DNA from 4 places in the Blautia argi genome. Region 3 is predicted to be linked to each of the others. Evidence: riboswitches for the same ligand, from Rfam matches in the RefSeq annotation. Region 3 holds a riboswitch; each other region holds the start of a gene.
What was found. Region 3 has a riboswitch for thiamine pyrophosphate ahead of thiC (phosphomethylpyrimidine synthase ThiC). Riboswitches for the same ligand answer to the same signal wherever they lie in the genome.
Positions count from the first base shown of each region.

Region 1: linked by a shared signal. The riboswitch ahead of thiE (thiamine phosphate synthase) and the one ahead of thiC (phosphomethylpyrimidine synthase ThiC) in region 3 are both predicted to bind thiamine pyrophosphate.
Region 2: linked by a shared signal. The riboswitch ahead of thiS (sulfur carrier protein ThiS) and the one ahead of thiC (phosphomethylpyrimidine synthase ThiC) in region 3 are both predicted to bind thiamine pyrophosphate.
Region 4: linked by a shared signal. The riboswitch ahead of DQQ01_RS10930 (thiamine-binding protein) and the one ahead of thiC (phosphomethylpyrimidine synthase ThiC) in region 3 are both predicted to bind thiamine pyrophosphate.

Region 1 covers NZ_CP030280.1:1,741,259-1,748,599, forward strand. The annotation lists gene DQQ01_RS08490 (response regulator transcription factor) at 1-43, shown strand, start outside; gene DQQ01_RS08495 (HAMP domain-containing sensor histidine kinase) at 40-1,410, shown strand; gene DQQ01_RS08500 (PepSY domain-containing protein) at 1,489-2,148, shown strand; gene DQQ01_RS08505 (biotin transporter BioY) at 2,320-2,874, shown strand; gene DQQ01_RS08510 (DUF1284 domain-containing protein) at 2,871-3,305, shown strand; gene DQQ01_RS08515 (GNAT family N-acetyltransferase) at 3,268-3,762, shown strand; gene DQQ01_RS08520 (bacteriohemerythrin) at 3,822-4,244, shown strand; gene DQQ01_RS08525 (arsenate reductase family protein) at 4,255-4,611, shown strand; TPP riboswitch at 4,624-4,730, shown strand; gene thiE (thiamine phosphate synthase) at 4,868-5,530, shown strand; gene thiD (bifunctional hydroxymethylpyrimidine kinase/phosphomethylpyrimidine kinase) at 5,527-6,318, shown strand; gene fliB (flagellin lysine-N-methylase) at 6,385-7,341, shown strand, end outside.
Region 2 covers NZ_CP030280.1:1,118,650-1,125,990, forward strand. The annotation lists gene thiH (2-iminoacetate synthase ThiH) at 1-352, opposite strand, end outside; gene DQQ01_RS05490 (thiazole synthase) at 365-1,135, opposite strand; gene thiF (thiamine biosynthesis protein ThiF) at 1,197-1,823, opposite strand; gene thiS (sulfur carrier protein ThiS) at 1,823-2,017, opposite strand; TPP riboswitch at 2,091-2,195, opposite strand; gene DQQ01_RS05505 (diaminopimelate decarboxylase) at 2,381-3,658, shown strand; tRNA gene DQQ01_RS05510 (tRNA-Leu) at 3,757-3,839, shown strand; gene DQQ01_RS05515 (hypothetical protein) at 3,845-4,096, shown strand; gene DQQ01_RS05520 (patatin-like phospholipase family protein) at 4,125-4,985, shown strand; gene DQQ01_RS05525 (Ppx/GppA phosphatase family protein) at 5,030-6,574, shown strand; gene DQQ01_RS05530 (RNA degradosome polyphosphate kinase) at 6,589-7,341, shown strand, end outside.
Region 3 covers NZ_CP030280.1:699,090-706,430, forward strand. The annotation lists gene dnaB (replicative DNA helicase) at 1-738, shown strand, start outside; gene thiC (phosphomethylpyrimidine synthase ThiC) at 826-2,133, opposite strand; TPP riboswitch at 2,242-2,343, opposite strand; gene DQQ01_RS03570 (helix-turn-helix domain-containing protein) at 2,458-2,847, shown strand; gene DQQ01_RS03575 (4Fe-4S ferredoxin) at 3,042-3,212, opposite strand; gene DQQ01_RS03580 (DUF1858 domain-containing protein) at 3,437-3,637, shown strand; gene DQQ01_RS03585 (adaptor protein MecA) at 3,742-4,461, opposite strand; gene DQQ01_RS03590 (hypothetical protein) at 4,864-5,073, shown strand; gene DQQ01_RS03595 (glycosyl hydrolase family 18 protein) at 5,202-6,905, shown strand; gene DQQ01_RS03600 (hypothetical protein) at 6,932-7,341, shown strand, end outside.
Region 4 covers NZ_CP030280.1:2,240,046-2,247,386, reverse strand. The annotation lists gene DQQ01_RS10955 (NlpC/P60 family protein) at 1-1,217, shown strand, start outside; gene truA (tRNA pseudouridine(38-40) synthase TruA) at 1,325-2,059, shown strand; gene DQQ01_RS10945 (PaaI family thioesterase) at 2,088-2,534, shown strand; gene DQQ01_RS10940 (glutamine--tRNA ligase/YqeY domain fusion protein) at 2,621-4,312, shown strand; gene pdxR (MocR-like pyridoxine biosynthesis transcription factor PdxR) at 4,315-5,784, shown strand; TPP riboswitch at 5,797-5,908, shown strand; gene DQQ01_RS10930 (thiamine-binding protein) at 6,028-6,324, shown strand; gene DQQ01_RS10925 (ABC transporter permease) at 6,293-7,057, shown strand; partial or broken gene DQQ01_RS10920 (ABC transporter substrate-binding protein) at 7,076-7,341, shown strand, end outside.

The DNA.
Region 1 (7,341 bases), 1.0 Mb from region 3:
TCGCGGAGCAGGCTATGTATTAAAAGAAAAGGAGGGGACATGAAAGGCTGGTCTTTAAAAATAAAGGTTACGCTGGTATACACCCTTTTTATGACGCTTTTAACCTGTGTTTCCCTGGGGCTTCTGTTTTCTCTCAGCAGTCAGGAGATTCTGGAGTCTGTGCAGAAAGAACTGGAAGACCGGGTGTATGACAGCACAGAAGAAATCAGCGTGAAGAAGGAAAAGCTGGTACCAGACCGGGATTTTTATAACCTGGAAGATGGTGTTTATCTGTCCTTGTACGACATGGATGGAAATTTTCTTTTTGGAAGAATCCCCTATGGATTTCAGGAAAAAGCAGAATTTTCAGAAGGTCAGATACAGACTGTGGGAAAAGAAGAAAATAAATGGTATGTCTTTGATGTGAAATACCACCCCGGCGCCTTTCAGGATGTGTATATCCGTGGGATTTGTTCTGTCAGCCATGCCGAAAGCGGAATAAAGACAGTTCGCCGTGTAGCTGTCATTCTGCTTCCTCTGCTGGTGCTTTTTATGGGAGGCGCAGGATATTTCTTTATTGGACGAACCCTTTGGCCGGTAAAACAGATTACAGAAACTGTCCGCAGCATTCAAAAAGACAGAGATTTGTCCAAAAGAGTCGGACTTTCCCACGGAAAAGATGAAATCTGCGAAATGGCAAATACCTTTGATGACATGCTGACACAGATTGAAGACACGGTACAAAGGGAAAAACAGTTTACTTCTGATGTATCCCATGAACTTCGTATGCCGGCAGCAGTTATTCTGGCTCAGTGCGAGGAATTGCTGGAAGAAGAAAATCTTACAGATAATCAGCGGATACAGCTTTGCCGTATACAGAAAAAGGCAGCGGAAATGTCGAATATGATTTCCAGTCTTCTGTTTTTATCAAGAGCTGACCAGGGACGGCAGATGCTGACAAAGGAACTGGTAAACATCAGTGAACTGACGGAGATGTCTGCCCTTGAAATGGGACTGTTAGCAGAAAAGGAGCAGATTCATCTTCAGACAGATATACAGGAAAATCTTTACGCAAAGGTAGATGAAAGTCTTTATATCCGTATGCTGATAAATCTGCTCTCCAATGCCATCGCCTATCACAGAGAACATGGATATATAAAGGTAAGCCTTTTTCGGATAGAAAACAGAATTGTGGGAAAAATAGAAGATAACGGGCAGGGGATTTCCCAGGAAGATTTACCCCATATTTGGGAACGGTTTTACCGGGCTGACAGAGCCCGCACCCAGGGAAACCACTCCGGGCTTGGTCTTCCCATGGTCAAATGGATTGCAGAGGCTCATGGAGGAAAAATCCAGGTGGAAAGTTGTTTGGGAAGGGGAACCTGTTTCACCTTCTGGCTTCCGACAGAAGAAAATGGAGAAAAAAAGTAAAATGATATATTTTTTTAATCTTCCTTTAATCTTTCTGCGATATACTGGGTACATCAAAGATAGAGAGGAGATTCGATTATGAAAAAATATATAATTTTTACAGGTATTTTTGTTATGGGAGGTTTACTTGCAGGCTGTGGTGCTACACAGGGAAAGGATATTGGAAAGGATTCTGCAAAAAATATTGCTTTTGAGGAAGCAGGGGTTACCGAGGATCAGGTTTCCAGATTAAGAGTCAGCAAAGACCGCGATGACGGAAGAGTTGTATATGAAATTGATTTTGATGCAGGAGAAACAGAGTACAACTATGATATTGCCGCAAAAAACGGAGAAATTTTAAGTGCAGAAACAGAGAAAAGAGATTCTTTTGCAAATGTACAGCCAAACGCGGAACCTGCACCGCAGACACAGAAAGAATCCGGAAGTCAGGAACAGCAAAATACAGCAGACAGCCAGACAGATACAGCATTGTCCCAGGCAACGGAAAATACACAGCCTCAGACTCCTGTACAGGGAAATTCTCAGAATATCCAGACAGCCATCAGCCAGGAGGAAGCACAGAAGGCAGCCCTGGCAAGAGTTCCCGGAGCAGAGTTAAAGGATTTGTATATGGAACTGGAAATTGATGACGGACAGTATATTTATGAGGGAGATATTGTGTATCAGCAGACAGAATATGAATTTGAGATTGATGCCAATACAGGCGACTTCCTGAAATGGAGTGAAGAAACCTACTAAAAGTTGCAGAAAAAACAAACAAAATCAAAAGGTTTACCAATATCAGGTTTACATTCGATTGTAAACCTGATATTTATTTATAGTTGACAATTTAGCCTGCTATGTGATAAAGTGTGTATGGAACAAAACAGGTCGAAATAAGGAAACGACAAGAAAGGATAGGAATACAATATGACAACAGCAGTACAAGAACACAGCAAAACTTATGATTTGGTATATGTGAGTATTTTCGCAGTATTAATTGCCGTCTGCTCCTGGATTTCCATTCCGGCAGCGGTTCCCTTTACCCTGCAGACCATGGGAGTCTTTACCGCAGTAGGGATTCTGGGAGGAAGACGGGGAACCATGGCTGTTTTGGTTTACATATTTCTGGGACTTCTGGGAATTCCTGTATTTGCAGGCTTCACAGGCGGAATCGGAGTTCTCGCCGGAACAACAGGCGGATATATTGTAGGCTTTCTTGCCTCCGCACTTTTGATGTGGGGAATGGAAAAGCTGCTTGGAAGAAGCAGAAAAATTCTTTTTTTCTCCATGATTTTAGGACTCCTTGCCTGCTATACAGTTGGTACCCTCTGGTTTCTGGCTGTATATACCGCACAGACCGGTCCTGTGGGAATCGGTGCTGTATTGGGCTGGTGTGTCATTCCCTTTGTGATTCCGGACGTCCTCAAAATCATTCTGTCCATGGTTTTAACAAAACGGTTAGCAGGAGTTATAAAAAAATGAAAAACCAAAAAGACATTTTAAAACTGCGGGCACATCATGGTATGTGCCTTGCTTTTTTTGAGGGAAAAGGCTACAGCGATACTTTTACTTTACATATGGGAAGCATTCTGGAAAAAATGAGGGGAAATCCAGTCTTGCAAATTGTGACAAATGGGGATATGATATGTAAAAAATGCCCTAATTCAAAAGAAAATACATGTATCACCCAGGAAAAGGTGAAAATCTATGACCAGAAGGTATTGGCTGCCTGCGAGCTTTCTAAGGGAGTAACGCTTTCCTGGGAAGAATTTTCTTTTTTGGTAGAGGAGCGTATTTTGAAAAAAGGAAAACGCAGAGAAATCTGTTCCAACTGCCAGTGGCATGAAATCTGCCAGAGAAAGGAACTGGAACGATATGGAAACAGCCAAAAACGCAATGCAGCCGGAGATTAGGGCTGCAATCAGAGAGGATTTCGCAGATATTGCCCGTCTTATGCAGCAGGTACACGACCTGCACAGCCACGGAAGACCGGATATTTATAAAGAGGCGACCGATTTTTACACACTCCAACAATTTACAGAAGATATGGAGGATCCGGAACTTTTATTTCTGGTGGCAGTTTGGGAAGGCAAGCCTGTGGGCATGTGCCAGGTAAAATATCACACCTTAAAAGACAGCGGCATTACCAAAGAAAGAACGCGAGCCTATGTAGAAGCTTTATGCGTACAGGAGAACTGCCAGAATCACGGTATCGGAAAACAGCTTCTCCAAAAAGCCGAAGAAGAAGGAAAACGGCGAAAGAGTTCTTCCCTGGAACTGACTGCATGGGAGTTTAATGAGGAGGTATTGGAGTTTTATAAGAATTATGGTATGAAAATCCAAAGAGTTGTTTTGGAAAAGGAAATTTAGATTGGAAAAATTTAAAAAATGTGGTACACTATAGCTAATTACAGAGGAGGTTTAAGAACATGAGAGCAGAATTTGATGAAACATTAGTAACAGGAAATGAAATGATAGATTCCCAGCATAAGGAACTGATTGACAGAATTAATCAGCTTCTGGAAAGCTGTGAAGACGGACAGGGAAAAATCAAAGCTGTAAAAATGCTGGATTACCTGTTGGATTATACAGAATTCCACTTTAGCGCAGAGGAAAAGCTGCAGGAAGAAATCGAATATCCTGGAATCAAAGAACATAAGGAAAAACATGCAGAATTTAAACAGGCTGTAAAAGAATTGCAGGAAATGCTGGAAGAGGAAGAAGGTCCCACAGAAGCGTTCGTAGCACAGGTTCAGAAAAATGTTGTGGACTGGCTCTTTGATCACATCAAAGGCTTTGACCGTTCCGTAGCAGAATATAAATTCATGGCATCTAATGCAGAAAGATTATAAGGGTAAAACCATGTTATTATTTGTAGAATATCCGAAATGCACCACTTGTCAGAAAGCAAAAAAGTGGCTGACAGAGAAGAACCTGGAGTTTGCAGTGCGTCACATTGTAGAAGACAGACCTGCAAAGGAAGAATTAAAGGAATGGTATGAAAAAAGCGGGCTTCCTTTAAAAAGATTTTTCAACACCAGTGGAAACAAATACAAAGAGCTTCATTTAAAAGATAAGCTTCCTTCCATGACAGAGGAGGAACAGTTGGAACTGCTTGCCACAGACGGTATGCTGGTGAAACGTCCTGTTTTAGTAAGCGATGATTTTGTACTTACCGGGTTTAGGGAACAGGAATGGACAGAAAAACTACATTTATAAACACAATTTTCATAGTACAGTCAGGGGAGTCCGTAGGCGGGCTGAGAGGAAGTTCTCAAACTTCGACCCTTTAAACCTGTATGGGTAATGCCAACGTAGGGAGAAAGAAATGAGCTGTTGCAGGAAACGGCAATCAGGAATGTTGAAGCATTGCTGATATGTCTGACTGGGGCAGCTCTTTTTGTGTCTGAAATAGAAGTTTAAAGATAAAAGCGTGGAAATAAAATTTTTCGATTCTGTAAAAAGGAGTGAGCAAATGAAAGACAGGAAGGAACAATTGAGCAAACAGATGCAGCTTTACGCAGTTACAGACCGCACATGGGTGGGAGAAAAAACCTTTTTGGAACAAATAGAGGAATCATTGGAAGGAGGCATCACGTTTTTGCAGCTAAGGGAAAAGCATTTGTCAGAAGCAGCATTTTCAGAGGAAGCAAAGAATGTTCAAAAGCTGGCTGCAAAATATAAAGTGCCCTTTATCATCAATGACAACGTGGAAATTGCCGGGAAAATACAGGCAGACGGCGTTCATCTGGGGCAGCAGGATATGGATCCTTTAAAAGCTAGAAAACTTTTGGGCGAGGATAAAATTATCGGAGTTTCCTGTAGAACAGTGGAAGCCGCCAAAAAGGCAGAGGATTGGGGCGCAGATTATCTGGGAGTGGGAGCTGTATTTTCTACTTCTACCAAAAATGATGCAATCGTTATTACAAGAGAAACCCTGATGGAAATCTGTCAGGCAGTTTCCATTCCTGTGGTAGCCATTGGCGGAATCAGGGAATCAAATCTTATATCATTAAAAGGAACCGGTATTTCCGGTATTGCTGTAGTTTCTGCCATCTATGGTCAAAAGGATATAAAACAGGCCTGCAAACGACTGCGGGCCTGTGCAGAGCAAATCACGCAGGGAGGAAAATCATGAAAAAGGTATTGAGTATCGCAGGGTCTGACTGCAGCGGTGGTGCGGGAATCCAAGCGGATATTAAAACCATTACCATGCATGGTCTGTATGCCATGACTGCCATTACGGCTTTGACTGCTCAAAATACAACAGGTGTTTACAACGTACAAGTAGTGTCACCGGAATTTGTAGCACAGCAACTGGACTGTATTTTTCAGGATATTCGTCCTGATGCAATAAAAATAGGCATGGTTTCAGACAGTAACATTATCGAAATCATTGCCCAAAAACTGAAAACATACAAGGCAGAAAACATTGTTATAGACCCTGTTATGGTGGCGAGCAGCGGAGGCAGCCTTTTGTCTTTGGAGGCGAAAAATGCCTTAAAAACAGGGCTTTTTCCTCTGGCTGATATCCTGACCCCCAATATACCGGAAGCCGAGTTTTTATCAGAAACAAAAATTCGAACCCATCAGGATATGGAACGGACTGCCGCGCTGCTTGGTGAGCAAATAAAAGGGGCAGTCCTTTTGAAGGGTGGCCATCTGCTGCAGGAGGCTGACGATTTGCTGTATAGGAACAAAGATTATTTCTGGTATCCTGGAGAAAAAATTCAAAATGAGAACACGCATGGTACAGGTTGTACTCTTTCCTCTGCCATAGCCTGTAATCTGGCAATAGGATATGACATATCGGAAAGTGTGAAGAGAGCTAAGGAATATGTAACAGGCGCCATAAAGGCACAATTGAATCTCGGAACAGGCAGTGGACCTCTGAACCATATGTATCTTACTCAAAAGAACAGGTGAATGATGCTTGAAAAAGAGGTGGGAGAGTGGTATGCTTCTTCTATATCTTTTGAAAGGAATGACTTCATGTACTACAGAAAACCTCATTATTATGACCGCTTCGTCTGTACTGCAGATAAATGTCCGGATACCTGTTGTGCCGGCTGGCAGATTTTTATAGACGAGGATACTTTAAAAAGCTACAGTCAGGTTCCGGGAACCTTTGGAATCCGCCTTTTAAATTCCATAGACTGGTCCCAGGGAGCATTTGAACAATATAAAAAACGCTGCAGCTTTCTGAACGAAAAAAATCTCTGTGATATTTATAAAGAACTGGGGGCTTCTGCTCTTTGTGAAACCTGCAGACAATATCCCCGACATACGGAAGAGTTTGAAAATCTCCGTGAGTTTTCCCTTTCTCTTTCCTGTCCTGTGGCAGCGGAAATGATTCTTGGCTGCAAAGAAAAGGTTATGTTTTTGGAGGAAGAGGACAGCCAAAAAGAGCGTGAGGAAGACTATGAAGATTTTGATTTCCTGCTTTTCGGAAAGCTGGAGGAGGTACGAACCTGCCTTTTTCAGCTCATACAAGACAGAACGTTGCCCATGAGAGAACGAATGTTTTTATGTTTACAGACCGCCTTTGGCTTTCAGAAAGCACTGGAAGAGGGAAGGCTTTTTGAAAAGGATTTTGCGGTTGAACCAGAGAAAAAAGAAACGTTCAAAAAGAAAAGAAGTACGGAACATAATGCCGAACTTCGTTTTGAATCCATGAACCTTATGCTGAAAGATTTACAAAAGTTAGAAGTTTTACGAGAAGAATGGAGCGAAAATCTGACTAGATTGAAGCAGAATATCTATACAAAAGGAAGTGATTTTTATCAGAAAAACCGCATGGATTTTTTAAAAAAAGAAGGAGAAACGGAAAACTGGGAAATTTATAAGGAACAACTTCTTCTCTTTTTTGTTTATACATATTTTTGCGGTGCTGTCTATGATGATATGGTATATACGAAAGTGGTTCTGGCTGTTTTTTCTGTACTCTGG
Region 2 (7,341 bases), 420 kb from region 3:
GGGTGAAGAGATAGACCGTATTGCCAAAGTGGCGGCTGGTTTCCAGTCTTGCCCGTTGTGCCATTTCCTCCAGAAAGGGCTCGGCAGCAGGAGAAAGCAGAGCTTTGAAATCCTCCGGGGAACAAGTCTGATGGGACAGGGCAGTGCGGACGTCCTGTCTGGTGTAGGCAGTATAATCATAAGTATTTACCTGGTTTAAAACCTTTTCACATACATCAGATTCGATTTGTTCCATACCGGGAAGGTATTCCATATGGTTTTTCCGAAAAGCAGGGTCTGTTTCCAGACGGTGTTTCTTTTCCAGGGCTTTTGGGGACAGATGTCCGGAATCTATAAAAAACTGGTTTTCCATGTTCTTTCCCTCCTAATTATGAAGAAATCCGGTGAGTGGGTCAGAGGCGGAAGCACCGCGGGTCAGCACTCTGCCGAGTCCTGCAAGATAGGCCTTTCTGCCTGCCTCAATGGCTTGTCTGAAGGCAGATGCCATCAGGGGGAGATTTCCTGCTGTGGCGAGAGCTGTATTTGCCATAATGGCTGCCGCACCCATTTCCATTGCCTCGCAAGCCTGGGAGGGGCGTCCGATACCGGCATCCACAATCACCGGCAGGTCAATTTCTTCAATAAGAATTTGTATAAAATCTCTGGTGGAAAGCCCCTTATTGGAACCAATGGGGGAGGCAAGAGGCATGACGGAGGCAGCCCCGGCGTTTACTAAATCTCTGGCTGTGTTTAAATCCGGATACATGTAGGGCATGACAATAAAACCCTCCTTTGCCAGGACTTCCGTTGCCTTAACTGTTTCCTGGTTGTCAGGCAGCAGGTATTTGGAATCCCGCATGATTTCGATTTTTACAAAATTTCCGCAGCCCAGTTCTCTTGCCAGACGGGCAATGCGTATAGCCTCTTCGGCATTTCTGGCGCCGCTGGTATTGGGAAGCAGGGTTACATGTTCGGGGATATAATCCAGAATGTTTTCCTCCGCCCTTGTATTTGCACGGCGTACAGCCAGGGTAATAAGCTCTGCACCGGCGTCTTTTACGGCTGCTTCAATGAGTTTCAGAGAATATTTGCCGGATCCTAAAATAAAGCGGGAATGAAATTCGTGTCCCCCTATCAGGAGTGTATCGTTGTTCATAAAATAACCTTCTTTCTGTAAATTTTGTAAGCAGATGTTGTATCAATCTGGTTTTCAGATGTTAAAGTCCTGCCAGAAGCTGTAGGACGACATGAGCTTCATGGGCAGCGCAGCACATAACCCGGGAGGAAAAAAGTCCCAATTTTGGGGAAACCTCGTTTTGCTCATCTCCACAGAGATAAAAATGAGGAGTAATCTGCCGGGTTTTTATGAGGTTAGGACTGTCAAGACCTGCCATACCGGAGGCAGCCACCAGAAATTTCTCGGGCATGACCTCCAGAACCCTGTTGACCAGCATAGCCTTGCTTTCTGCCAGGTCAAAGGCTTCGCAGATTATCTGTGCGTCCTTTAAAAGTTGCTGCAGATTTTCTTCCTGTAGTTTTATGGTGTGGCTCTGTACACAGATATAGGGATTGATTTCCCTGAGATTTTCTGTCAGAGCGTCTGTTTTGTACATGCCTACCTGGGCTGCTTTGTATTGCTGGCGGTGCAGGTTGGTAATATCCACCCGGTCAAAATCAAAGAGCAGCAGTCTGCCAACGCCTGCACGGGCAAGAGAGAGCGCGATATTGGAGCCAAGTCCTCCCAGACCGCAGATGGCAACTGTGGCAGCGTTGAATTTTTTCTGCAGAGTTTCTCCATGCCGTTCTTTCAAGGCTTTTTCCATTTCTTCTCTTCCAGGTATCATCAGCCGCCTCCTACAAAGCTGACAATTTCCAGCACATCGCCGTCTGACAGCAGAGTTTCTTCGTATTTTGATTTGGGGATGATTTCTCCGTTTCGCTCAACGGCAATCCTTTTTGGATTGTAATCCGCAGATTTCAGATACTGGGACAGAGAGATTCCCTCCAGATGCAGGGTATTTCCGTTTATTTTTACCATATTTCACCTCTTTTGCGGGAACTAAAAAGCGGGAAGATACCAATCTCGGTAACTTCCCGCTGCATATTCTGCACATATGATTCCAAGGCGTCCCTACGTTGGCATTATCCAAATCAGGTTATCGGTCGAAGGTCATACCTTCCTCTCAGCCTGTCTACAAGCTCCCGTCTTTTTTATTTTGTTCATTATACAACAGGACTGGTAAAATTGCAAAGGTTTTCTTTGAATTTTAAACGGGAATACGTCAATACGTTAAAAAATTAAAAAAGACAGAGAATGACTTGAAAAGCAAAGCGCATTTTCGTATAATGAGGTTCGTCAGAAAAAATCAGAAAAACAGAAATCCATTAAGGGAGAATATATATGGAAAAAAAGACCTTTGTGACAAAAGAACAGTTAGAAGAAATTGTAAAGGAATATCCCACACCTTTTCATTTGTATGATGAAAAAGGAATCCGGGAAAATGCGCAGGCAATGAAGGAAGCCTTTGCATGGAATAAGGGATTTAAAGAATATTTTGCTGTAAAAGCAACCCCCAATCCGTTTTTGATTCAGATTTTAAGAGAATATGGCTTTGGATGCGACTGCTCTTCGTATACAGAGCTGATGCTGTCAAAGGCCATTGGCTGCGTGGGAGAAGATATTATGTTTTCCTCCAATGATACACCGGCAGAGGAATTTCAGTATGCCAATGAGTTAGGAGCAACCATTAATCTGGACGATATCACTCATATTGAATATCTGGAAAAAGCCATCGGAACGCTGCCTAAGCGTATAAGCTGCCGTTATAATCCAGGCGGTGTGTTTGAGGTGTGCAATGGCATTATGGACAATCCGGGAGATGCCAAATACGGTATGACAGAGCCTCAGATTTTTGAAGCATTTCGTATTTTGAAAAACAAAGGCGTGGAGGAATTTGGAATCCATGCATTTCTGGCCAGCAATACGGTGACAAACGAGTATTATCCCATGCTGGCAAAGCGGCTTTTTGAGCTGGCAGTGTGCCTGGAAAAGGAAACCGGCGCAAAAATCTGTTTCATCAACCTGTCCGGCGGCGTAGGAATTCCATACAGACCGGGAGAAAAGCCCAACGACATTCGTGCCATTGGAGAGGGTGTAAGAAAGGTGTATGAAGAGGTGCTGACGCCTGCAGGTATGAACGATGTGGCAATTTATACAGAGCTTGGAAGATTTATGATGGGACCCTACGGCTGCCTGGTGACAAAGGCCATTCACGAAAAGCATACCCACAAGGAATATATTGGTGTGGACGCCTGTGCGGTAAACCTGATGCGTCCGGCCATGTATGGGGCTTATCATCACATTACGGTTATGGGTAAAGAAAATCAGCCTTGTGATTACAAATATGATGTGACAGGTTCTTTGTGTGAAAATAACGACAAATTTGCTGTGGACAGAATGCTGCCAAAGATTGAGAAAGGCGATTTGCTGGTGATTCACGATACAGGCGCCCATGGCTTTGCTATGGGATACAATTACAACGGAAAGCTGAAATCCGCAGAGCTTTTACTGAAAACAGACGGGAGTATACAGCTGATCCGTAGGGCAGAAACGCCAAAAGATTATTTTGCTACCTTTGACTGCTTTGACTTTTATAAAAATCTGGACTGCAATCAATAAAAAAAACAAAAAAATAGAATAAATTGCATTAAAATTCAAAAAAATGCTTGCAATTTGGAGGGAGTCGTGCTAGAATATCTATTGTTCCGTTAGGAAATGCCGGCGTGTCGGAATGGCAGACGAGGCAGACTCAAAATCTGTTGTGGGCAACCACGTATGGGTTCAAGTCCCATTGCCGGCAGTTTTATGAATGAAGAAAGTATGAAAAGGCTGAAATCCAGTGAAATAAAGGGTTTCAGCCTTTTTGCTGTATGGGAAAGTTCGATTTTCGAGGAATCCTTGAATGAAAATAGTCCGCATAAAAGCGAGCCTGGAAATGAGAGGATACTGGTTAAAAGATACAGGTGTCATTTGTCTTGGGGCGGAATGGTTTTGTGCCTTTTTGAAAAAAGTAAAATTTATTTAACTTTTGCGATAACAAAATTCGTGCTAAAATAAAGTTATGTGAATAGAAAGAAGGGAAAACATGGCAGCAAATAGTAAAGTTGGACTGGTTTTGGAAGGCGGCGGTATGCGAGGTGCATTTACAGCGGGGGTACTGGATTTTTTTCTGGACAGGGAGGTTTCTTTTCATACCTGTATCGGCGTATCCGCAGGCGCCTGCCATGCATGTAGCTTTTTATCAAAGCAAAGACGAAGAGGATTTGAAACAAATACAGACTATCTGGAAGATGAAGCTTACTGCAGTGTAAAAAATCTCATAAAAACAGGAGATTTGTTTGGGGTTGATATGTGTTACAGGAAAATTCCGGAGGAATTAAATCCTTATGATTACCGGGCATTTGACCAAAATCCTACGGAGTTTTATGTAACAGTGACAAACTGTGAAACGGGAGATGCGGAATATAAGAAAATTACAGATATGCACAAGGGGATTCACTATGTCCGGGCGTCCAGTTCCCTGCCTCTTTTGGCGAGAACAGTGTGGATTCAGAACACTCCGTATCTGGACGGGGGAATTGCAGACTCGATTCCTGTAAGGCAGTCCCAAAAGCTGGGAAATGAAAAGCAGGTGGTGGTGCTGACACGGCAGAGAGGATACCGAAAACAACCAAATAGGGCCATGCCAGCCGCTTATTTAAGATACGGAAGAGAATTTCCAAGGCTGGTAGAGCGTATGAAAAACCGGCATCTGGATTATAATGAAACCTTGGATTACTTATATGAAGAAGAGAAAAAGGGAAAGATATTCCTTATTTGTCCGGAAAAACCAGTGGAAATCGGCAGAGTGGAGAAGAATCGGGAAAAGCTGGAAAAGTTGTATGAAGAGGGATATGCTACAGCAGAGAAAAACAGCAGAGCATTACAGGAATTTCTTCTTTCCTAGAAAGGGGAGAGCAGAAAAGCAACAAAGGCGGAAAGGAGCCATCTATGGGAGTGAAAACATTTGCAGCGATTGACGTAGGTTCTTACAATGTATGTATGGATATTTATGAAATTTCTCCGCGGAATGGGATTCGGTGTATAAACGAAGTGAGAAGCCGTCTGGAAATCGGGAGAGAAACCTATGGTGAAGGGAAGATTACCTTTGCTACAGCAAAGGAGCTTTGCCGTGTCCTTCGTGATTTTACAGAGATTATGAAGGAATATCAGGTAGAGGAGTATCGGGCATGTGCCACCAGTACGCTTCAAGAGGCGCAGAATGTATGGCTGGTTATGGAACAGGTGTATCAGAAAACAGGTATCCGGGTAGAGATTTTAAGCAACTCGGAACAGCGCTTTTACGGCTATAAATCCGTAGCTGCAAAGGAAGCTTCTTTTGAAAAAATCATTCAGAAGGGCACGGCAGTTATGGAGGTAGGAGGGGGAAATGTACAAATTTCCCTGTTTGATAAGGATACTCTTGTTACTACTCAGAATTTTAAAATGGGAAGCCTGCGAATCAAGGAGCTTCTGCTTCCTCTGGAAAAGGAAACCGTACATTATGAACGCCTGGTGGAAGAGCTGGTACATAACCAGATTTTGGGTTTTAAAAAGCTGCATGTAAAGGATCGCAAAATAGAGCACATTATTCTTATGGGAAATACCTTTACGGAAAGACTGTTTGAGAAAAAAGAGAGTATGACAGAGAGCAGAACCATCAGCCTTGAAACCTTTATGGAGGAATATAGATGGGTGATGGCGCATTCTGCGGAAGAGGTATCAGTAAAGCTGGGAGTTTCTCTGGAGTATGCAGAGATTATGGTACCTGGCATGATTATTTACCGTGTATTTATTGAGGAGCTGGGCGGACAGACCATGTGGCTTCCGGGAACGCACTTAAACGATGGAGTGGCTTATGATTATGCGGAGCGACGCAAACTGATGAAAAGCAAGCACAATTTTGAAAATGACATTCTGGTTTCAGCGAGAAATATTGCCAAGCGATATATGAGCAGCAAAAATCATACCCAGGCAGTGGCGCAGAATGCACTTGCCATTTTTGACGGCATGAAGAAGCTTCACGGTATGGGGAAAAGAGAGCGGCTGCTCTTACAGATTGCTATCTTGTTGCATGACTGCGGCAATTATATCAGTCTGAGCAATGCTTCAGAATGTGCATATGAAATCATTATGTCCACGGAGATTATCGGACTGTCCCACAAGGAACGAAAGATGATTGCCCATATGGTGAAATTTATTAAAATGCCTTTTCAGTATTATGGAAGCGCAGATTCCAGATCTGAGATAGACCGCAAGGGCTATATGACGGTAGCAAAGCTGACAGCCATTATCCGGGTGGCAAATGTGCTGGATAGAAGCCACAGACAGAAAATTGAGGAAATCCGGGCTGCAGTAAAGGAGCAGGAGTTGGTGCTTACCGTTTCTGCAAAAGAGGATTTGACGCTGGAGAGAGGACTTTTGCCAGAGCAGGCAGATTTCTTTGAAGAGATTTTCAGTATCCGCCCTGTACTGAAGGTAAGAATGAGGAAATAAGGAGGAGTGAGCATATGGAATTTAAGGCATATACAAAGCCGGAATATTACCGCAACAGAGAATTGAGCTGGGTAGGGTTTAATGAAAGAGTGCTGTCTGAGGCAAGGGATAAAAGCCTGCCCTTATTTGAACGCCTGAAGTTTTTGAGCATTACGGCCTCTAATCTGGACGAATTTTTCATGATTCGGGTTGCTTCTTTAAAGGATATGGTTCATGCAAAATATACAAAACCGGATATTGCAGGGCTTTCTCCAAAGGAACAGCTTGAAAGACTGGCGCCTGTATTAAAGGAGTTTATTCATACCCAGTACAGTACCTATAATCGTTCTCTCTTGCCGGGGCTGAAAAAGGCAGGGCTGGTGGTTGTAGAAAAGCATGAAAATTTAAGCAAGGAGCAGAAAAGCTTTGCGGATAAATACTTTGATGAAACCATTTATCCGGTACTGACTCCCATGGCGATGGACAGCGCGAGGCCATTTCCTCTTATCCGCAATAAAACTTTAAATATTGGCGCACTGATTGCAAAGAAAAATAAAAAGGATAAAGAGGAACTGGAATTTGCTACTGTGCAGGTGCCTTCCGTGCTTCCAAGAATCGTGGAGCTTCCTGAAGAGAAGAATGGAAAGCAAACTGTAATTCTTCTGGAGGAAATTATAGAGAGAAACATTGGTAAGCTGTTTTTAAGTAATCAGGTGGTGTGCGCCTGCCCTTACCGTATTATCCGAAATGCGGATTTAACCATTGATGAGGACGAGGCAGCAGACCTT
Region 3 (7,341 bases):
TCCGGCTTTCAGCCCTCGGATTTGATTCTGGTTGCTGCCAGACCCTCTATGGGAAAAACGGCGTTTGTACTGAATATTGCTCAGTATATGGCTTTTCACAGCAATGTAACCACAGCGATTTTCAGCCTGGAAATGTCAAAGGAGCAGCTTGTCAACCGTCTTCTGGCTCTGGAATCCAAGGTGGATTCCCAGAATATTCGAACCGGTAATCTGGAAGACGAGGAGTGGGCAAAGCTTATTGAAGGCGCCAACATTATCGGAAAGTCCAATCTGATTATTGACGATAAGCCGGGTATTTCTATTTCTGAGTTGCGTTCCAAATGCAGAAAGTACAAGATGGAGCATAATCTGGGTGTGATTTTTATTGACTACCTGCAGCTTATGACAGGAAGTGGAAGAAGTGAGTCCAGACAGCAGGAGATTTCGGAGATTTCCCGTTCTCTGAAGGCATTGGCAAGAGAACTGAATGTGCCTGTGGTGGCGCTTTCCCAGTTGAGCCGTGCCGTAGAACAACGCCCGGATCACAGACCCATGCTTTCAGACCTTCGAGAGTCCGGAGCCATTGAGCAGGACGCCGATGTGGTTATGTTTATTTATCGTGATGATTATTACAACAAGGATTCCGAGAATAAAAATATTGCGGAAATCATTATAGCAAAACAGAGAAACGGTCCTATTGGTACGGTAAATCTGGTTTGGCTGCCAAATTATACAAAGTTTGTAAATATGAAAAAGTAGAAGAGGCTATGGCATAAGCTGCATATCATTTTGTGCCATAGCCTCTTTTGTTATGCTTTGGCAGAGAGAAGAGGTCAGGGATTTTTATTACTCATCATAGATATTTACAATTTCTCCATCCAGTATCCGGTTCATGTTTTTTACAGCGCAGAAGTTTCCACACATACTGCAGGTGTCTTCTTTTTCCGGCTTTGCCTCCTCCCGGTATTGTCTGGCTTTTTCCGGATCAATACACAGCCGGAACATTTCTTCCCAGTCCAGATTTTTCCGGGCAGTGCTCATGGCAGAATCCCAGTCAGAGGCGCCTTTTACCCCTTTGGCGATATCCGCGGCGTGTGCAGCAATTTTAGAAGCAATGATACCCTCCTTTACGTCTTTTTCGTCCGGCAGACGCAGATGCTCGGCTGGTGTGACATAACAGAGAAAGGAAGCACCGCAGGAAGCGGCAATGGCTCCTCCAATGGCTGCTGTAATATGGTCGTATCCGGGGGCAATGTCCGTTACAAGAGGTCCCAGCACATAAAACGGTGCGCCCTGGCACACGGTCTGCTGGATTTTCATATTGGCTTCAATCTGATTCAGAGGCATGTGGCCGGGTCCTTCAATAATCACCTGTACATCTTTTTCCCATGCCCGTCTGGTAAGTTCTCCAAGAGTTACCAGCTCTTCAATTTGAGAAATATCTCCTGCATCGGCAAGGCAGCCTGGACGGCAGGCATCTCCAAGGCTTAAGGTGACATCGTATTTTCGGCAGATGTCCAGAATCCGGTCATAATGCTTATAGAAAGGATTTTCCTGTCCGGTCATTTCCTGCCAGGCAAAAATAATAGAGCCCCCTCTGGAAACAATGTTGGTGAGCCGCCTGTTTTCTTTAAAACGGCGGGCAGTATTTTTGTTGATGCCCACATGGATTGTCATAAAATCCACGCCGTCCTTTGCATGCATTTCCACAATATCCAGCCATTCTTCGGAAGTAATATCTTTTAAAGGCTTATGATAATAGACTACTGCGTCATAGATAGGAACCGTTCCGATGATGGCCGGACATTCCTGTGTGAGTTTTTGGCGAAAAGCTCTGGTATCTCCGTAGGAACTTAAATCCATAATCGATTCTGCTCCCATATCTACAGCCTGCCGAACTTTATGAAGCTCCATATCTATATCTTTCCAGTCCCGTGAAGTGCCCAGATTGACATTGATTTTGGTTTTCAACATAGAACCAATGGCATTGGGATTCAGGCATTGGTGCTGTTTATTTGCCGGAATGACGGCTTTTCCCTCTGCGATATAGTGGCGTAGCTCTTCTGCCGGTATTCCTTCTTTTTTTGCGGCGATTTCCATTTCCGGGGTAATGATTCCCTGCCTTGCGGCATGCATTTGTGTGGTATAAGTCATAGATTTTCTCCAATCTTTTGTTTTTAAACCAGAGAATTCGAACCTGCAGCACAGCCGTTTTCACAAAAAGAAAAAGTCTGTGCCGAAATAGGACGCACAGACATATAAAATCAGTATGTGTAAACTCCCTACGTTGGCATAATCCAAATCAGGTAATACAGGTCGAAGTCGAACTTCCTCTCAGCCCATAAGGCTCCCTGGTTATTTTTTATCAGTTTAGCACCCCTTAGAGGGCTTGTCAACAGTTTTTGTCGAACGTATTTTCTTGCATTTTTATAACGCTTTGTTATAATAATTAAGAGAAACAAAGAAAGGGGTCAGTATATGCAGAAAACCATTTATTCGGTTTCGGAGGCAGTACGCTTTCTGGACATACAGTCCCATGTGCTTCGGTACTGGGAAGAGGAGCTGCGTCTTCCGATTGGAAGAAACGAAATGGGACACAGATACTACACCCGATGGGATATTCAGATTTTCATGAGTATTAGAGAACTAAAGAAAAAAGGGTATGCATTAAAGGAAATCGGAGAGCTGACAACCCTTTTTTATAAAAATCAGGTGGACGAAAAACAGCCTGAGCATAGAGAGTCTGCAAAAAAGAAAAAAGAGAGGAAAAAATCCACGCCCCCCGGTATCCAGGGAATTTATGGAGATTATCAGCAAACTGGTTGCGAACAGAATCCAGGAGAAAAATTCAGAAGAAGAGAGGTATAAGCGTCTTGATGAAAGGATTCGTATTTGTCAGCAGTCCAGAAGAGAGGCAGCGGCAGCTCTGGAAAAAGAAGCGCAAAAAAAGAGGAGGATTTTTAAAAGAAAGTAAAAAGAGAAGACGAAGAGGCAGGAACATTAAGCTTCCTGCCTCTTCGTACCTTTCATGATACAGAATAAAAGTCCTGTATTATGTAATATTAGCCTTCTACGATAGCTTCTGTAGGACAAACACCAGCGCATGTTCCGCAGTCAACGCATGTATCAGCGTCGATAACGTATTTGTCATCGCCTTCGGAAATAGCTTCTACCGGACATTCACCAGCGCATGTTCCGCAGCTTACACATTCATCTGTAATAACGTATGCCATGATTGTATCCTCCTTTATATTCTGAATCTTTCAATTCAGTTCTTAGGGTTATTCTAATATATTTGTTTCTATAATACAAGTCTTATTTTACGAACATAGCAGGATTTTTTGGTTGTAGGCATAATTGTATACAAAATGCAAAAGTAAATGGAGAAAAACAGTTGAATATCCTGCAAAAACAGATTATAATAAAACAATAAAATATTTTAAGGAGGAAGCTATCCATGAAGGTAACAGCAGATATGACAATCGGCGAACTGATTCGTTTAGATGAAAATATTGTACCAATTCTAATGAGAGCAGGTATGCACTGCATCGGCTGTCCGTCCGCACAGGGAGAATCTCTGGCAGAAGCAGCTATGGTTCACGGAATTGACGGAAACATGCTGATCGCACAGATTAATGATTTCCTGGAAAACAAATAAGATTTCCTATAAAGTAAAAAGGACACCCGTTCATGGGTGCCCTTTTTTAAATTTGTGTAAGATGTGTCAATGCCTTGGATGGAAGAATACAGACACCGTGTTCTTTAAAAATATGCCTGCTTTGCCGGAGAGAAGGGACTTCCCTTTCCATATTCAGAAAGCATGTTGCATACTCTGTTGAAATCCTCTGGTGAGGTTTCTTCCTGATGGAGTACCAGGGAGTAGGTATTGTTTTTCTCATCCTTATACAGAGCGCTGAAGCCCTGGAAGAAATTGTTCAGCCCATGGGCTGCTTCAATAACGGTATCCAGGTTTTGGAAAACATATTCCCGCATTAAGTTGACAGAAACAGGGGTATCCCCGATGTTTTCCGGCTTTGTGGCCGTTTCTTTGTTTTCGGAGGCTGCTTTTTCTTTTTTTCTGCGCTCCATGGCTTTTGCCTTTGCCTCATAAATTTTCTGGAAGATATCCAGGATATCGTCAGCGCCTTCTACTTCAATAGGAGGGGCGTCCTCGGAAACGGCTGTAGCATTGCCAAAAGGGGTGAATTTGGAAAAGCGGGTATCCAGTTCCTCCGGGTCATCTACCTTGGAAATAATTAAAATAATACTGTCTGCAGACACCGGAATTGCCTCAATCATGAGAGGTGTATTGTCAGCTTCAAAGCCAAACTCGGAACTTGCCTGCTGCATCATATCCCGGAAAAGAGTTTTTGCCTTATCACTGCCGTAAGCCAGCTCACTTAAACGAATTTGCCGTTCCTCCAAATCAGCTCTTGTCAGTGTACAACGTATCTGATTTTCATTTATTTTTTCTATTTTCATAACATCACGTCCTGTCTGGTTAATTCATCTAAAGATGCTATTTCTCCTTTTATATTATATACTATGCATTGCCGGATTGTAAAGAAGAAATACTTGCTAATTCCGAGAGCTGGTGTTATAATGAAAATCAGGTAAGAGAAGACTGTCCTGTAAATTTTACAGAGAGGAGTGAAATACAGGTAGTCTTTTGACATTTGACAGATTTTATGATTCAAGAAATGCGGCGGTCTGCTGCAGCAGTCTGGTACATTCTGTATCACTGCAGATTTCCATTTATATCAAGATCAAAACATACGGGCAGTCTATCTTTATCTTTTGTAACTGAATGAGGCGTTTTGTGCAAGGAAAAAGAAAGCAGGATAATAATATATCACAAGCATTTATATTCTGCGGGAGGAAGATATGGATAAAAAAGAAAAACAGCTTTTGCACCGGGAGTTGGAAACCTATGAGGATATGGGAGTGCTTCTCTATCTGAACGGGAGAAGTACGACTCCAAAACGTATTGAGAAAGCATACAGAATTGCCGAGGATGGAAACTATATGCGGGACTACATTCAAGATGAAAGCGGGAAATTGCAGGCTGTTTCCTTTGATTTTGTGAAGAATTAAAGGGGCTGTAATTGTGTACAAAAAAGAAAAAAATCTGAAAAAAACATGAAATTCCGGAAGAAATAGATGACGAAAGAGAAAAATATGCTATAATACACATATCAAAAGAGAGTAAAAGGAGCTGAAGCATGGCAAAACGAAGGAAAAGAAGAAGGCGCAGGAGAAGCTTTCCCCCTGCACTGATAGCGTTATTTCTTATCGTAATCGTTGGGGCAGCGGGGCTTATTACAACCTATGTAAAGAAATATACACCGTCAGATATCCGAATGGATTTGGCAGACTATTATAAGCTGGAATCCCCGGAGGAGGTTGCCCTGATTTTTCAGGATACCTTAAGTGAGTACAGAGGCAGGCTCATAGAGGATATGATCTATCTTCCCTATCAGGCAGTAACCGGTGTTCTGGGCGGAAGATTTTACTGGGATCAGGAAACACAGAGTATGTTGTATACAACCCCGGATTCTGTAATAGAGATTCAGCCGGATATGGAATTTCAGGCACAGGGGCAGGAACAGAGTTTTGTTCCGGTGAGAAAGCTGGACGAGAGTCTTTATATTGCTCTGGATTTTCTGGAAAATTATATGCAGATAGAAAGTCGGGTATACGAAAAACCGGCAAGAGTTGTTATTACCTATGAGTGGCAGAAGATTCAGACTGTGGAGGCAGACCGGGATACTGTAGTTCGTTACCAGGGCGGAATTAAGAGTCCCATTCTTTCTGATGTGAAAGCAGGGGATTCCATGGAACTTTTGGAGGAACTGGAAAACTGGTCCAGAGTTCTGACAAAAGACGGAATCGACGGCTATGTAAAAAAAGAAGATCTGAAAGCGTCAAAGACAGCCGAGCCAAAATACCAGGGGGCTTATGAGGAGAATTTTACCAGCCTTACCAGAGATTATAAAATCAACCTTGCATGGCATCAGGTTACCTCCGAGGCAGCCAATGGAGCTTTTGAGCAGACGGTAAAGGATTTGCAGGGCGTCAATGTTATTTCCCCTACCTGGTTTTCTGTGACAGGAACAGAGGGAACGATTTCTTCCCTTGCCAGCGCAGAATATGTAGAAAAAGCACACAAAAAGGGCATGGAGGTCTGGGGACTGATTGATAATTTTGATAAAAATGTAAGCACACTGGAAACCCTGTCTAAAAGAAGCGCCAGAACCCATATCATTGAGATGCTTTTAAGTGAAGCCAAAAGAGTGGGAATGGACGGAATTAATTTAGACTTTGAGGCGCTGACAGAGGAAGAGGCGCCGCATTTTATCCAGTTTGTCAGAGAACTGTCTGTTATGTGCAGAGCCAACAATCTGGTTCTGTCTGTGGACAATCCGGTTCCGCAGTATACTTCTTTTTATAACAGAAAGGAACAGGGGATTGTGGCGGATTATGTGATTATCATGGGATATGATGAACATACTGTTGGAGCGGAAACTGCAGGTTCTGTAGCGTCCCTTCCTTTTGTGGAAGCGGGAATTGTCCAGACTCTGAAGGAAGTTCCTAAGGAAAAGGTGATTAACGGTGTGCCGTTTTATACCAGATTGTGGACAGAGAACAATAATGGAGCTGTGACCAGTGAGGTCTTTGGCATGGATCAGGCAGAAAAATATGTGCAGGAAAAAGGCATGGAAGTATACTGGAATAAAGATGTATCGCAGAATTATGGCGAGCTTGCCACTTCCGAGGGTACACAGAAAATCTGGCTGGAAGATGAGAAATCTCTGGAAGCAAAGATGAAACTGATACAGCAGTATGAGCTGGCAGGGGTAGCAGAATGGAAGCTGGGATTTGAACGGGCAGATGTATGGCCGGTTATCAGCAAATATTTACAGTAAGAAGAAAAAGTACGAGGTGGAGTATTATGGCAGAGTATGAAATGTTTAAAACAACCTTAATGGGTGGATATGACAAGGAAGAAGTACAGGAGCTGATTCAGAAGCTGAAAGATGAAATGGCTGAAATTCAGGTGAATTATAAAAAGCAGATTGCAGACAGAGATGCCAAGATTGCGGAACTGCAGAAGAGAATTGAACTGAAGGAATCTTATCAGGCGCGTATGGAGGAGGACATCAAGGAGAAATACCAGAAGTACATTGATAATTACGAAAGCATTGGAAAGCTGGTCTTTGAAGCGCAGATAAAAGCAGAAAGTATGGAAAAAGAAGCACGGGAAAAATGCGACATTATGATAGCAGAGGCTGAGGAGGAAGCAAAACGCCGCGTGGAGGCTGTGCAGTCTGAAATTGATGACAAACTTTTAGAGGGCAAGAA
Region 4 (7,341 bases), 1.5 Mb from region 3:
CTGGAGAAGAAGCACAGAAGATTCTGGAAAAATATCAGAAGCAGGCAAAAGAAAAAGCGAAAAAGGAAAAGAAAACCTATACAGGAATCGAAGGAACTGCACCTGTGGCACAGGAGCTGGTGCCTTATCTGGAGAATAAAGCTTTTCTGCATTTGAGAGCCACAGTAAATCAGACGGTTGTGGAAAAAGATTATGCATTGTCAACAGCAAGTCTGCTCAATGTGAGAGAAGGAAAGGGAACAGACAGTCGTATTGTAGGAACGCTGAAAAGGGGAAGTCTGGTTTATGTTATTGCAGAAAAAGGCCAGAATTGGGTGTACATAGAATCCGGTGATGTCCGTGGATTTGTAAGCCGTGAATATCTCAATGTGGAAGAAGCAGTAAAAGCAGAGGTAGAAAAGAACGGCGAGGATGCTTATACCACAGCAGAGATTCAGGTGGATCCAGAAGAAAATCAGGCCCGTTATTACACCCTGACTTCCGTTAAATCCGGTATTCCGGGTGGGGAAGTGAGAAAGTCCATTGTGGAATTTGCCTCTCAGTTTATTGGAAATCCATATGTATGGGGCGGTACCAGCCTGACAGACGGAGCGGACTGTTCCGGTTTTGTGCAGAGCATTTATAAGCAATATGGCTATGATTTGCCGAGAGTGGCAGAAGACCAGGCACAGTACGGAACCAAGATTCCGGTAGAAGATGCACAGCCCGGAGATTTGATTTTCTATGCAAAGGACGGATATATTTTCCATGTGGTTATGTATGCCGGAGATGGCAAAACCATTGAGGCAAAGGGAACCAATTACGGAATTGTATCTGATGATGTAAACAGTGGCTGCGCAGTATGGGCAACTAAGATTCTGGACGATACACAGACCGTATACGGTAGCGGAGATATTGCAGAAGTCAATGCAACGGAAGAAATGTATGGTGATTTGTTAGGAAACTTTAAGCTGACCTATTACTGTGCATGTGAGCTTTGCTGCGATGTGGAAACAGGAATTACGGCAACAGGCACACCGGTTATTGAGGGACAGACCATTGCTGTAGACCCAAACGTGATTCCTTATGGAACGCAGGTGATTATCAATGGTCATATTTTCACGGCAGAAGACTGCGGCGGTGCCATTAAAGATAACCGCATTGATATTTATGTCAATGACCATGAGAAAGCCAACGCTCTGGGTGTGAACTATGCAGACGTGTATCTGCTGAAATAAGATTAAAAAATTCAGATTAGAATAAAGGAAGCACAGAGGGGCTTTTGGTTGACGCCAAAAGCCCCCTGTGCTATTATAATCACTATTTAGGAAGGAGCGAAAACACATTGAATTATCGTTTGGATATACAGTATGACGGCACCCGCTACGGCGGCTGGCAGAAGCAGAAAGACACGGACAATACCATACAGGGAAAAATAGAAGACGTACTGTCCCGCATGTGTGAAACGCCGGTAACCATACAGGGTGCAGGGCGGACAGATGCAGGCGTCCATGCAAGGGGACAGGTGGCAAACGCTCATATGGATACAGACAAAAGCTGTGAAGAAATCTGTGCGTATCTGAATCATTATCTTCCGGAGGATATTGAAATTCTTCAGGTGCGTCAGGCAGCAGAGCGTTTTCACAGCCGGTTAAATGCCAGAGAAAAGGTGTACCAGTATCGAATAGCAGCGGGCTTTCATAAAAATGTATTTGAACGGAAGTACCAGTGCCCCCTTCATGAAAACCTGGATATTGACGCTATGAGAGAAGCTGCGGGATTCTTAGAAGGAACCCATGATTTTAAAAGTTTTTGTTCAAATAAAAAGATGAAAAAGTCTTCCATAAGGACGCTGCATTGTATTGAGATACAGGAAACAGAGCAGGAAATTTGCATAACCTACACTGGGGACGGCTTCCTTTATAATATGGTAAGAATTCTTACAGGAACGCTGATTGAAGTGGGAAGAGGAGTAAGAAAATCGGAAACCATGACAGCGCTTCTGGAAAGCTGTGACAGAAAAAACGCAGGCTTTACAGCCCCGGCAAGAGGGCTGACTCTGCTGGAAGTACGGTATTAAAACACGTTTATAAAGGAGGAACAAGGACATGGAAAACGAAAGAAACCGGGAAATGGAGCAGGAGATAAGGGAGAGCATGGATCGGCTTTATCCCAAAGACCCGGATCATTTATACAGCAAAATGCAGATAGAATTTTATGCTTGCAGTTATGAAAAAAGGAGCGTGACATTGCGCTTCCCGGTACAGAGGTGGGAACTAAATCACATGGCAACCATGCACGGAGGACTGATTGCCACAGCCGTTGACACTACCTGTGGGGTTCTGGTGCGAAGTGTGAGCAAAAGTCAGAGGATTCCCACCATTAATCTGAGTCTGAATTATCTGTCCCCTGCCATGGCGCAGGACGTCCTTTTGGTAACTGCAAAGGCAGACCGCGCAGGACGAAGCATCTGCAATGTATCGGCAGAGTGTAAATCTGAAAAGACGGGGAAATTGATTGCCACAGCAACGGCAAACTTTATGATTTTGGACTGAATTGAAAAAAATAAAAGCAAAGCCTTTGAAAAAATAAAAAATTATGGTAGTATAGTCCTTAGACTATACAGAAGAAACTACAATAGATGGAGGAAGAAAAAGTGGAAAAAGAAACAGCAAAAGAAACCGTTTCTAAAAACTTTATTGAACAGATTATTGAAAAAGACCTGGCAGAAGGAAAATACGAGGAAATCTGCACCCGTTTTCCGCCGGAGCCAAACGGCTACCTGCACATCGGACATGCCAAGTCTATTTTATTAAATTACGGACTTGCACAGAAATATAACGGCAAATTTAATATGCGTTTTGATGATACCAATCCTACAAAGGAAAAGGTAGAATTTGTAGAATCCATTAAGGAAGACATCAAGTGGCTGGGTGCAGACTGGGAAGACCGTCTGTACTTTGCATCTGATTATTTTGAGCAGATGTATGAGGCTGCCGTAAAGCTGATTAAAAAGGGCAAAGCCTTTGTCTGTGATTTGACAGCAGAGGAGATCAGAGAATACAGAGGAACGCTTACCGAGCCTGGAAAGGAAAGCCCTTACCGCAACAGAAGCGTGGAAGAAAACCTGGAATTATTCGAGAAAATGAGAAATGGTGAATTTGAGGACGGCAGCAGAGTGCTTCGTGCCAAAATCGACATGGCTTCTCCGAACATCAACATGCGTGACCCGGTTATTTACCGCGTGGCACACATGACACATCACAACACAGGGGATAAATGGTGCATTTACCCTATGTATGACTTTGCACACCCCATTGAAGATGCCATTGAGGGAGTAACACATTCTATCTGTACTCTGGAATTTGAAGATCACAGACCGCTTTATGACTGGGTGGTAACAGAACTGGAATATCCTCACCCACCAAAGCAGATTGAATTTGCAAAATTGTATCTGACCAATGTGGTAACAGGAAAGCGTTACATTAAAAAGCTGGTAGAGGACGGTATTGTGGATGGCTGGGACGATCCTCGCCTGGTATCCATTGCGGCTCTTAGAAGACGTGGATTCACACCGGAATCCATTCAGAAATTCGTAGAGCTTTGCGGCGTATCAAAGGCAAACAGCTCTGTGGATTATGCAATGCTGGAATATTGTATCCGAGAGGATTTAAAGATGAAAGCGCCTCGTATGATGGCTGTTTTAGACCCGGTGAAGCTGGTGATTGACAATTATCCGGAAGGGGAAATCGAGTATCTGGAAGTGCCCAACAATATGGAAAATCCGGAGCTTGGAACCAGACAGGTGCCGTTTGGAAGAGAGCTGTATATTGAGAGAGAAGACTTTATGGAGGTTCCGGTAAAGAAATACAAACGTCTTTATCCGGAAAATGAAGTGCGTCTTATGAACGCTTATTTTGTAACCTGTACAGGCTGCGAAAAGGACGAGAACGGCAATGTCACTGTGATTCACTGTACCTATGACCCGGCTTCCAAGGGGGGAAATTCTCCGGACGGAAGAAAGGTAAAGGGAACCATTCACTGGATTTGTGCAGAAACAGCAGTAGAGGCAGAATGCCGTCTGTATGAAAATATTGTGGACGAAGAAAAGGGCGTATACAACAAAGAGGACGGAAGTCTGAACTTAAATCCCAATTCTCTGACGGTTGTAAAAGGATGTCTGGTAGAGCCGGAGCTTGGAAAGGCAGAGGCTTATGACCGCTTCCAGTTTGTGAGAAACGGCTTTTTCTGTGCAGACTGCCATGACAGCAAGCCAGGTACGCCGGTATTTAACCGCATTGTATCCTTAAAGAGCTCCTTTAAATTAAAATAAAGATGAACGAACTGTTGATTCCGCTGGATTTAAAGAGCAAACTTCCCATTTATCAGCAGATTTGCGCGTATATTAAAAATGCTGTACAGCAAAAGGATTTAAAGCCAGGGGAACGGCTGCCTTCCTCCAGAGCTCTGGCAAGGTGTTTATCTGTCAGCCGCAGTACCGTGGATCTGGCATACGGGCAGTTGGTTTCAGAGGGGTATATGGAGTCTGTTCCCTGTAAGGGTTATTATATCTGTGAGATAGAAAGCCTTTACGTTTCCGGGAAAGAGAATACAGCGCCTGCATGTGGAAAAGAAGAAAAGCTGTGCAGGGACACAGGAGTAAAGACCTGTCGCTGGGATTTTGCCCTAAACGGCATTTCTGTTGGGAGCTTTCCCCATAATATCTGGAAAAAGCTTACCCGACAGGTGCTTTCTGAAAAGGAAGACGCGCTGTTTCAGCCAGGAAACCCCTGGGGAGAATATGGTTTTCGCTGTGCAATTGCAGAATATCTGTATCAGGCAAGGGGTATGCATTGCCGCCCGGAGCAGATTCTCATTGGAGCGGGAAATGATTACCTTCTTATGCTGCTTGGTACAATTCTGGGAAAAGAGAAGGTGGTGGCAATGGAAAGCCATACCTATCTGAATGCTTACTATGATTTTCTTCATATTGGATATGAGGTAAAGGCTGTTTCTCAGGATAGTAGCGGCATGAGCATTGCCTCACTGAAAAAATCCGGGGCCGAAATCGCTTATGTGATGCCCTCCCATCAGTTTCCGGCAGGCACAGTAATGCCCTTGAAACGCCGCATGGCACTTCTTGAATGGGCCAGGGAAACAGAAGGGCGGTATATTATTGAAGATGATTATGACAGTGAATTTCGTTACCGTGGGCAGCCCATACCTGCCCTCCAGGGCTTTGATGCAAACGGAAGGGTAATTTATATGGGAACTTTTTCAAAATCTCTTGCACCTGCAATCCGTGTCAGTTATATGGTATTGCCGGATTCTCTGGCAAAGATCTATGCTGACAGAAAGAGTCCTTTTGCTGTTACTGTGTCAAGGACAGACCAGAAAATTCTGGAGCTGTTTTTGAAAGAAGGATATTATGAGCGGCATTTAAACCGTATGCGGGCTGTGTACAAGGGAAAGCATGACTGCATGGTACGGGCACTGCGGGAGATGGGGGATATCTGTACCTTTACGGGTGAACATGCAGGTCTGCATCTTACTGTGGAATTTGTGAACGGACTCACTGAAAAAGAGGCTGTGCTGCGGGCGCAAAAAGCAGAGATTCAGGTTTACGGATATTCCGAATATGCCATAGATTTAAGAGAAGAAACAAGAAATCCGGGTGCAAAAGTGCTTCTGGGTTATGCCTGTCTGACAGAAGAGGAGATTACAGAAGCCATGCAGAAGCTTAAGAAAATCTGGTCCTGCGAAGAAACAGAAGACAGAAGGAAAGAGGTTGACAGAAAACCGTAAATACAGTAAACTGAACATTGCAAGGGGAGCTGGAGAAAGTCCGGCTGAGAATAAAACCAGATTCGTTTTAGACCCTCATACCTGATTCGGATAATGCCGGCGTAGGAAGCAGTTTGTAAAATTTGCAGATTCAGATACAGACGTAAATCCCATCAGGTAATCCCTGAAGGGATTTTTTGTTTCATAGGAGAATCTCACAGGCGAGATTCTTCTTTATACCCTAAAACAAAGGAGGAAAACAAGATGAACGCAAGTGTAGCAATTCAGACATTGCCGGAGGCAAAGGACGACGAGGAATTAATCCGTATTGTTGATGAGGTGATTGCCTACATCAAAAGCACAGGAAACAATTATTATGTAGGACCTTTTGAAACCACGATTGAAGGGGACTATGATGAGCTTATGGACATTGTAAAGGAATGTCAGCATATTGCAGTGAAAGCAGGAGCTCCGTCTGTAGCTGCTTACATCAAGGTCAGCTATAAGCCGGAAGGAGATGTGCTGAGTATTGAAAGAAAAGTTACGAAACACCACCAGTAAATTTTGGACAGTGTCCGCAGTGACAGTGCTTCTTATCTTATGGCAGGCAGTTTCCATGGCAGGGCTGATTCCTGATTTTATGCTGCCGTCGCCGATTGATGTGGTGAAAGCCTTTGCAGGAGATTTCAGACTTTTAATGGAACATGCCAGAGTAACTCTTTTAGAGGCTGCACTGGGACTTTTCTGTGGAATTTCGGTGGGCTTTCTTATGGCCGTAATTATGGAACGGTTCGATAAGGTATACAAGGCCTTTTATCCCCTGATTGTTCTGACACAGACCATCCCCACAGTCGCCATTGCACCTCTTTTGGTACTGTGGTTTGGATATGAAATGCTTCCAAAGGTAATTCTCATTGTAGTGGTAACCTTTTTTCCGATTACTGTGGGGCTTTTGGACGGCTTTCGGTCTGCAGATAAGGATATGATAAATCTCATGCGTTCCATGGGCGCCGGGGAATTTCAGATATTCCGCTATATTAAGCTTCCGGGTGCAAGAAGTCATTTTTTTGCAAGCCTCAGAATCTCCGTGTCCTACTCTGTGGTAGGCGCTGTGATTTCAGAATGGCTGGGTGGCTTCAGCGGACTTGGCGTTTATATGACCAGAGTAAAAAAGGCATTTGCCTATGATAAAATGTTTGCCGTGATTTTTCTGATTTCCATTATCAGTCTTCTGCTTATGAAGCTGGTGGAGTTTCTTCAGAGAAAATCCATGCCCTGGGAGCATGTCAAATAAGAAAGAGGAGAAAAACAGATGAAGAAAAAATGGTTAGCAGCAGCTCTGTGTGTGACCATGCTTGCAGTCCTGACCGGTTGTAAAAGCAGCAGTCAAGCAGCAGGAACAGAGGATAATAAAGAGAGCAAAGAAGAAAAACTGACCTTTGTATTGGACTGGACGCCCAATACCAATCATACGGGACTGTATGTGGCAGAGGAAAAGGGGTATTTTAAAGAAGAGGGACTGGATGTGGAGATTGTACAGCCGCCGGAGGATGGGGCAGATGCGTTGGTTGCCTCCGG